Linked DNA regions of Parafrankia discariae. The protein of the gene in region 1 interacts with the protein of each later gene in a pairwise test. Links are inferred from orthologs where the notes say so. Each region holds a gene or a part of one and is shown on either strand. Other genes may lie near its edges. The genes, in order: B056_RS0112600 and dnaE.

What was found.
Region 2: the proteins of B056_RS0112600 (region 1) and dnaE interact in binary tests that used the Escherichia coli proteins (3 or more experiments, as listed by UniProt). The link is inferred for Parafrankia discariae from one-to-one orthologs.

The regions. Positions count from the first base shown.
Region 1 is NZ_KB891208.1:264,803-267,803, forward strand. The notes cover bases 81-2,866. They hold B056_RS0112600 (pyridoxal phosphate-dependent aminotransferase), read left to right. Parts: upstream 81-733; coding sequence 734-1,999; downstream 2,000-2,866. Other genes in these bases: B056_RS42690 (hypothetical protein), read left to right, coding at 81-715; B056_RS0112605 (hypothetical protein), read right to left, coding at 2,144-2,866. Outside these bases: more of B056_RS42690, read left to right, coding at 1-80; more of B056_RS0112605, read right to left, coding at 2,867-2,902. UniProt on the Escherichia coli protein: Shows aminotransferase activity with methionine and histidine as substrates, and to a lesser extent also with phenylalanine.
Region 2 is NZ_KB891263.1:143,859-148,155, forward strand. The notes cover bases 52-4,133. They hold dnaE (DNA polymerase III subunit alpha), read right to left. Parts: upstream 3,789-4,133; coding sequence 252-3,788; downstream 52-251. In the rest of the region: B056_RS0130670 (pyridoxal phosphate-dependent decarboxylase family protein), read right to left, coding at 4,237-4,297. UniProt on the Escherichia coli protein: DNA polymerase III is a complex, multichain enzyme responsible for most of the replicative synthesis in bacteria. This DNA polymerase also exhibits 3' to 5' exonuclease activity. The alpha chain is the DNA polymerase catalytic subunit.

The DNA.
Region 1 (3,001 bases):
GCCGGTGACCAGACTGCCTGTCCGGATCGAGGACCATCTCGACCGGCGCACCTGGACGGTGCGGCCGGGCCTGTGCCAGCTCACCGTGTGGCGGCGGCATTCCGAGTTCCGGGTGTGCCCGCCGCCCAACGCGGCCGGGCCGGCACCAACGCGACCGGTGCCGGCACCGGCGCGGTCGGGGTCGGCGTGGTCGGGGTCGGTCGGGGCGGCCCCGCGCCCCGGCCCCAGCATCTCGCCCTTCGGTCCGGCTGTCCCGCCCGACCCCGCCTTCTCCTCCGATCCGGCTTTCCCGTCCGGTTCGGCTTTCTCCTCGGATTCGGCCGCATCGGGTTCGGCCTTCCCGCCGGGTTCGGCGCTCTCGCCCGGTTCGACCTTCCCGACTGGTTCGGACTTCCGCCCTGGTTCAGGCTTCTCGTCTGGTTTGACGGGCTCGTCCGGTTTGGCGGGCTCGTCCGGACCAGCCATCTCGATCGGTTCGGCCGTCATGCCGGGCACCGCTATCGCGCTCGACCCGGCGATCCTGTCCGACCCGGCGTTCCCACTCGGCGCGGCTTTCTTTCCCGCGGCGGCCGCGGCCATGGCGGGGGCCGGGGCGGTACCGCTCGTGTCGCCGCCGCAGCCTCCAGCGCCGCCGCCCGTCGCCCAGGCCAGCTGGCCGGCGCAGGCGGCAGCGGCCTCCGCGCTGCGCGCCGTGGCCAAGGGCCCCGCACGCTGAGATACCGCACGCCATCATGTGTCCGTGGCCGAGGAGACGACAGACCAGCCGGCGCGGGTGGGCCGCGAACGGGACGTGACCGCCGGGGCCTCCGGCCCGGCGATGCGGATCTCGGCGAAGGCGCAGACCTTCACCGAGTCCGTGATCCGGGACATGACCAGGCTCGCGCTGCGGCACGGGGCGGTGAACCTGGCGCAGGGCTTCCCGGACTTCAGCTGCCCACCCGAGCTGAAGGAGGCGGCGAAGGCGGCCATCGACGCCGACGTCAACCAGTACGCGATCACCTGGGGAGCGGCCGACTTCCGGGCCGCGATCGCCGCCAAGATCGGCCGCACCTATCCCGGCTGGACGGTCGACCCGGACACCGAGATCTGTGTGACCTGCGGCTCCACCGAGGCGATGATCGCCGCGATGCTGGCGCTGGTCGACCCGGGCGAGGAGGTCGTGTTCTTCGAGCCGTTCTACGAGAACTACGGCCCCGACTCGATCCTGTCCGGCGCGATCCCCCGCCTGGTGCGCCTGCACGGCCCGGACTGGTCCATCGACCCCGCGGAGCTGCGCGCGGCCTGCTCGGACCGGACCCGCGCGATCGTCGTCAACACGCCGCACAACCCGACCGGCAAGGTGTTCAGCGCCGCCGAGCTCGCCCTCGTCGCGGAGCTCTGCCAGCGGCACGACATCCTGGTTTTCACCGACGAGATCTACGAGCACATCCACTATCTGGAGCCGGGCGGGCACATCCCACCGGCGACCGTGCCGGGCCTGGAGGACCGCACGGTAACCGTGAACGCGCTGTCGAAGACGTACGCGGTCACCGGCTGGCGGGTCGGATGGACCGTCGCCCCCGCTCCGTACACCGAGGCGATCCGCAAGGTGCACGACTTCCTCACGGTCGGCGCCGCCGCGCCGCTGCAGGCGGCCGGCGTCGCCGCGATGGGACTGCCGCCCGAGTACTACGCCGGGCTCGCGCAGGAGTACCGGGCGCGCCGTGACCTCCTCTGCGGCGTGCTGGAGAACGCCGGGTTCGCGCTGCGTCCCCCGGACGGCGCCTACTACGTGATGTGCGACACCACCGACCTGGACCCGGCCGGCGACGACGTCGCCTTCGCGCGACGGCTGGTCAGCGAACTCGGGGTCGCGACCGTCCCGGGCTCGTCCTTCTACGCCGATCCGGCCGACGGCCGGCACATCATCCGGTTCGGCTTCCCGAAGCGGTTGGAGACGCTGCGCGCCGCCGCCGACCGCCTACGCCACCTCGAACGCACCCCCCCGACCCACTCCTGACCAGCACCCCGCCCGGACGATCGGCGTGCATGCCGGGGCGCTGCTGAAGCGAGTTGTCCGAGCGGCGTATGGAGCGGCTGAGGCGACTCGCTTCGACGGGTGGCCGGCGGTCACGGTGGGGGTGCCCGAGGTGGGGCTGGTTGGTCAGTTCTGGTGGGCCGGGACCGGCAGGGGGTAGCCGGCGGACGCGGCGCGGGCATGCCCGCGCCGCACCTCCCGGGCGAGCGCGCGAAGGTACCGGCGGCGGCGCACCTGTCCGGCGCCGTCCGCCGGGGGGCCGCCGGTGAGCCGTCCCGCCGCGCTCACCATCGCCGGGCGTGAGGGCAGCAGATAGCGCCCGCGCAGGTACTCGCCGATCCAGCGGCCCTGGGCGGCGGCCAGTTCCGGCTCGGCCGAGACCCGGTACAGCCCCTCCACCTCCTGGTGGAACACGCCGCCGAAGAAGTACTCCCCACTCCAGGCCCGCGAGGCGCCCACCCGGCCCGGCTCGGCCCCGTCACCCGCCGACGGGACGGTCGCCGACGGGGCGGTCGGCGGGGTGCCGACGAACACGACCGCGTCCAGGCGGGTGAGCCCCGGACCGGCACCGGCCGGGAGGGCGCCGACGGCACCGAGGCGGGCGGAACCAACGCCGGCCAGTTCGAACGGGCCACCGCCGTCCGCGCCGGTTTGTAGCACGAGCGGGCCGGGGACGACGATGAGCCGGTCGGCCATGCCGAACTCGCCGAGCGCGCGGGCGGCCTCCCGGGCCGGTGGGCCGGCCGGGTCGCCGGCGAGCACGCCGACGCCGTCCAGTCCGCCGTCCACCAGGGCGATGAGCGCGGCCGTGCCGGCGCCGGAGAGCGGCCCGGCGGGACCGGAACCGGCGTCGATGACCACGGCCAGCCGGGGAAGTCGGGACACGCTCGCCGACTGTAGTGCCCGTCCGGGCGGGGGATGGCGCCGAGGCCCCGGCCGCGGCCATGCGCCACACGTGGGGATCGACGGCGTCACGGCGCGGCA
Region 2 (4,297 bases), on another replicon or contig:
CCGGCCCGCGTCTTGCGCCACGCGACCCGGAGGCCGGTCTCGCGGTGTACGCGGAACTCGGCCCATCACTCTGCAAGGGCTGCGTCGGCGAAGGCAGGGCGACGCGACCCACGTCACGCCCATGGTCCCCCCACGGAGGGGTGTCGCAAACGGTGTCGTGGGTCGCGTCGCGCGTGTCGCGCTGGTGGGCCACCCGGCGGTGTCGCCGCGCGGGGCGACCGCGTGGGGCGCCGCGCGGGGCGGGGGTCCGCTCAGGCCACGGCGGAGGCACCCAGCAGGGCCTTGAGATCACCCATCAGCGCGGCGGTCCGCTGCACCTTGTACGCGTCGTCGAGCCGGAGCAGGGTCGTGCGGCTCGCCGACTGCAGGCGCAGGTGGACCTCGGTGGTGCCGGGGTGGTCGCCGAGCACCTCGCGCAGCCGGTCGACGGTCGGTGGGTTGACCCGCGACGCCGGCAGCGTGATCACGACCGGCGGGCTCAGGGCGTGCTCGCTGAGGTCGGGCACGGTCAGATCCGAGGCGACCAGACGCGGGGTGTCCTCCCGCTTGTCGATCCGCCCCTTGACGATGACGACCGCGTCCTCGGCGAGCTGGGTGGAGCAGGTCTCGTAGGTGGCCGGGAAGAACATGACCTCCAGGCCGCCCTCGAGATCCTCCACGGTGGCCAGGGCCCACAGTTTGCCCTGCTTGGTCACCTTGCGCTGCAGGCTGGAGATGATCCCGCCGATGGTGACGACCGAGCCGTCCGGGTAGTCGCCGCCGTTGAGGGAGGCGATGCCGCAGTCGGCCTTCGCCGCGAGGATGTGCTCGACCCCGAGCAGCGGATGGTCCGAGACGTACAGGCCGAGCATCTCCCGCTCGTGGGAGAGCAGTACGGACTTGTCCCATTCCTGGTCGGAGAACTCCTGCACGCCGAAGATGGGGGCGGTGTCCTCCGCGGCGTCGTCGCCGTCGAAGGCGAAGAGGTCGAACTGGCCCTCGGCGTTCTTCTTCTTCACGCCCATCACCGCGTCGACGGCCTGCTCGTGCTTTTCCACCAGGCCGCGGCGGGTGTGACCGAGGGTGTCGAACGCGCCGGCCTTGATGAGTGACTCGATCGTGCGCTTGTTGCAGGCGACGGCGTCGACCTTGTCGAGGAAGTCGGGGAACGAGGCGAACCGGCTCTTGGCCTTCCGGTTGCGCACGATCGACTCGACGACGTTGACGCCGACGTTGCGGATCGCGGCGAGGCCGACCTTGATCTCGTTGTCGCCGTGCGCGGTGTAGTCGGCGTCGGAGGTGTTCACGTCCGGCGGCAGGACGCGGATTCCCATTCGGCGGCACTCGTTGAGGTAGATGGCGCTTTTGTCCTTGTCGTCGCGCACCGAGGTCAGGAGGGCCGCCATGTACTCGGCCGGGAAGTTCGCCTTGAGATAGGCTGTCCAGTAGGAGACCAGACCGTAGCCGGCGGTGTGCGCCTTGTTGAAGGCGTAGTCGGAGAAGGGGACGAGAATGTCCCACAGGGTCTTGATGGCGGCCGGGGAGAACCCGCTGGCCTTCATGCCGTCGGAGAACGGCACGAACTCCTTGTCGAGGATCTCCTTCTTCTTCTTGCCCATCGCGCGGCGCAGCAGGTCGGCCTGGCCGAGGGTGTAGCCGGCGACCTTCTGCGCGATGGCCATGACCTGCTCCTGGTACACGATCAGGCCGTGGGTGGTGTCCAGGATGTCGGCCAGCGGCTCGGCGAGCTCGGGATGGATCGGGGTGATCTCCTGCTGGCCGTTCTTGCGCAGCGCGTAGTTGATGTGCGAGTTGGCGCCCATCGGCCCCGGCCGGTACAGGGCTAGGACGGCGGAGATGTCCTCGAAGTTGTCCGGGCGCATCATCCGCAGCAGCGAGCGCATCGGCCCGCCGTCGAGCTGGAACACCCCGAGGGTGTCGCCGCGGGCGAGCAGCTCGTAGGACGCGGTGTCGTTGAGTTCCAGGGCCATCAGGTCGATCTTGAAGCCGCGGTTCGCCTCCACGTTGCGCACCGCGTCGTCCATCACGGTGAGGTTGCGCAGGCCGAGGAAGTCCATCTTCAGCAGGCCGAGGTTCTCGCAGGTCGGGTAGTCGAACTGCGTGATGATCGCGCCGTCGGCGTCGCGGCGCCACACCGGGATGTGGTCGATGATCGGCTCGGCCGACATGATCACACCGGCGGCGTGCACACCCGCCTGGCGGATGAGCCCCTCCAGGCCCTTCGCCGTGTCGATGACCTTGCGGACGTCCGCGTCGGACTCGTAGAGGCCGCGGATCTCACCGGCCTCGCTGTAGCGGGGGTGCTTGGGGTCGAAGATCCCGCCGAGCGGGATGTCCTTGCCCATCACGGCCGGTGGCATCGCCTTGGTGATCCGGTCGCCCACCGCGTAGGGGTAGCCGAGGACCCGGGAGGAGTCCTTGATGGCGGCCTTGGCCTTGATGGTGCCGTAGGTGACGATCTGGGCGATGCGGTCGTCGCCCCACTTCTCGGTGACGTACCGGATCACGTCGCCGCGCCGACGTTCGTCGAAGTCGATGTCGATGTCCGGCATCGAGACGCGGTCGGGGTTGAGGAACCGCTCGAACAGCAGGCTGTGCGGGATGGGGTCGAGGTCGGTGATGCCCAGGGCGAAGGCGACCATGGAGCCCGCCGCGCTCCCGCGCCCGGGGCCGACCGGGATTCCCTGGCTCTTCGCCCACATGATGAAGTCGGCGACCACCAGGAAATAGGACGGGAAGCCCATCGCCAGGATGACCCCGAGCTCGTACTCGACCCGGGTGCGGTGCTCCTCGTCGAACCCGTCGGGGAACCGCCGGGCCATGCCCGCCCACGTCTCCTTGCGGAACCACGACTCGTCGGTCTCCCCGTCGGGGACGGGGAAGCGCGGCATCAGGTTCCGCTTGGTGAACATGCCCGCCGGGTCGACCCGCTCGGCGATCATCAGCGTCGTCTCGCAGCCCTGCTGCCAGGCGTCGGACGTGTCGATCGCGTACATCTGCTCGGCGCTCTTCAGGAAGTAGCCCGAGCCCTCGAACTGGAAGGCCGGGTTCGCCACCGTCGAGGCGGTCTGCACGCACAGCAGCGCGGCGTGGGTCGTCCGCTCGGACTCGTAGGTGTAGTGCGAGTCGTTGGTGACGACGAAACGCATGTCGAGCGCGCGGGCGATGTCGACCAGCCCGTCACGGACCCGGCGCTCGATCTCGATGCCGTGGTCCATGATCTCGCAGTAGTAGTTCTCGCGGCCGAAGATCTCCTGGTAGGTCGCGGCGGCCTTCAGCGCGGCGTCGTACTGGCCGAGCCGCAGCCTCGTCTGGACCTCGCCGGACGGGCACCCGGTCGTCGCCATCAGGCCCGCGGAGTGCTCGGAGATGATCTCCCGGTCCATGCGCGGCCACTTGATGTAATGGCCCTCGATGGATGCCCGGGAATTGAGCCGGAAAAGATTGTGCAGGCCCTCGGCGTTCCGCGCCCACACTGTCATGTGTGTGTAGGAGCCGCCACCGGAGACGTCGTCGCTCTTCTGGTGCGGCTCGCCCCAGCGGACGCGCTGCTTGAGCAGTCGTGATTCCGGCGCGACGTACGCCTCGCAGCCGATGATCGGTTTCACGCCCGCCGCGGTCGCCTGCTTGTAGAAGTCGTACGCCCCGTACATGTAGCCGTGGTCGGTGATCGCCACGGCGGGCATGCCCTGTCGCGAGACCTCGCTGAACATGTCCTTGAGTCGCGCCGCACCGTCGAGCATCGAGTACTCGGTGTGAACGTGAAGGTGGACGAAAGAGTTCGACATGTCGTCGGACCTTCCCGCGCGCGGAGGGCACGCCGGTCGATGCTCTGTGGGGGCTCGATGCTCGCTGGGGGGCGGTGCCGGGGCGGTCGCCCAGGGTGTTCGGGGTGTTCGGTGACGCGCTGAGAAACATGTGACGAGATTTAGGCGGTTCCCTCGTTCAATTGTTCTCAGGTTGATTCTCGGGGTGACGGTGACGGCATTGTGTCTCTCGGTGTCCGTGTGGGGTGCCGGTCGTCGTCCGGCGTCTTCCCAGCAGCCTAACCCGGCCCGCTGGGAGGGCTTCGGGAAGATGCCGACGTGTCCCACCCGGGGGCACGCAAACAGGCCGTCCCGCACCCGCCGGACACTTCAGCGGACTACATGCGGGACTACGCCGTCCGCGGGGCGCGCCGTTCGCGAGGCCCCCTCTTCGGGAGACGGGCGCGTCGCGGGACAGGCCGTCGCGGGACTACGGCCGCCGGCCGCCGACACGGGCCGCGGCGACGGCGGCCGCGACCGCCCGCACCGCC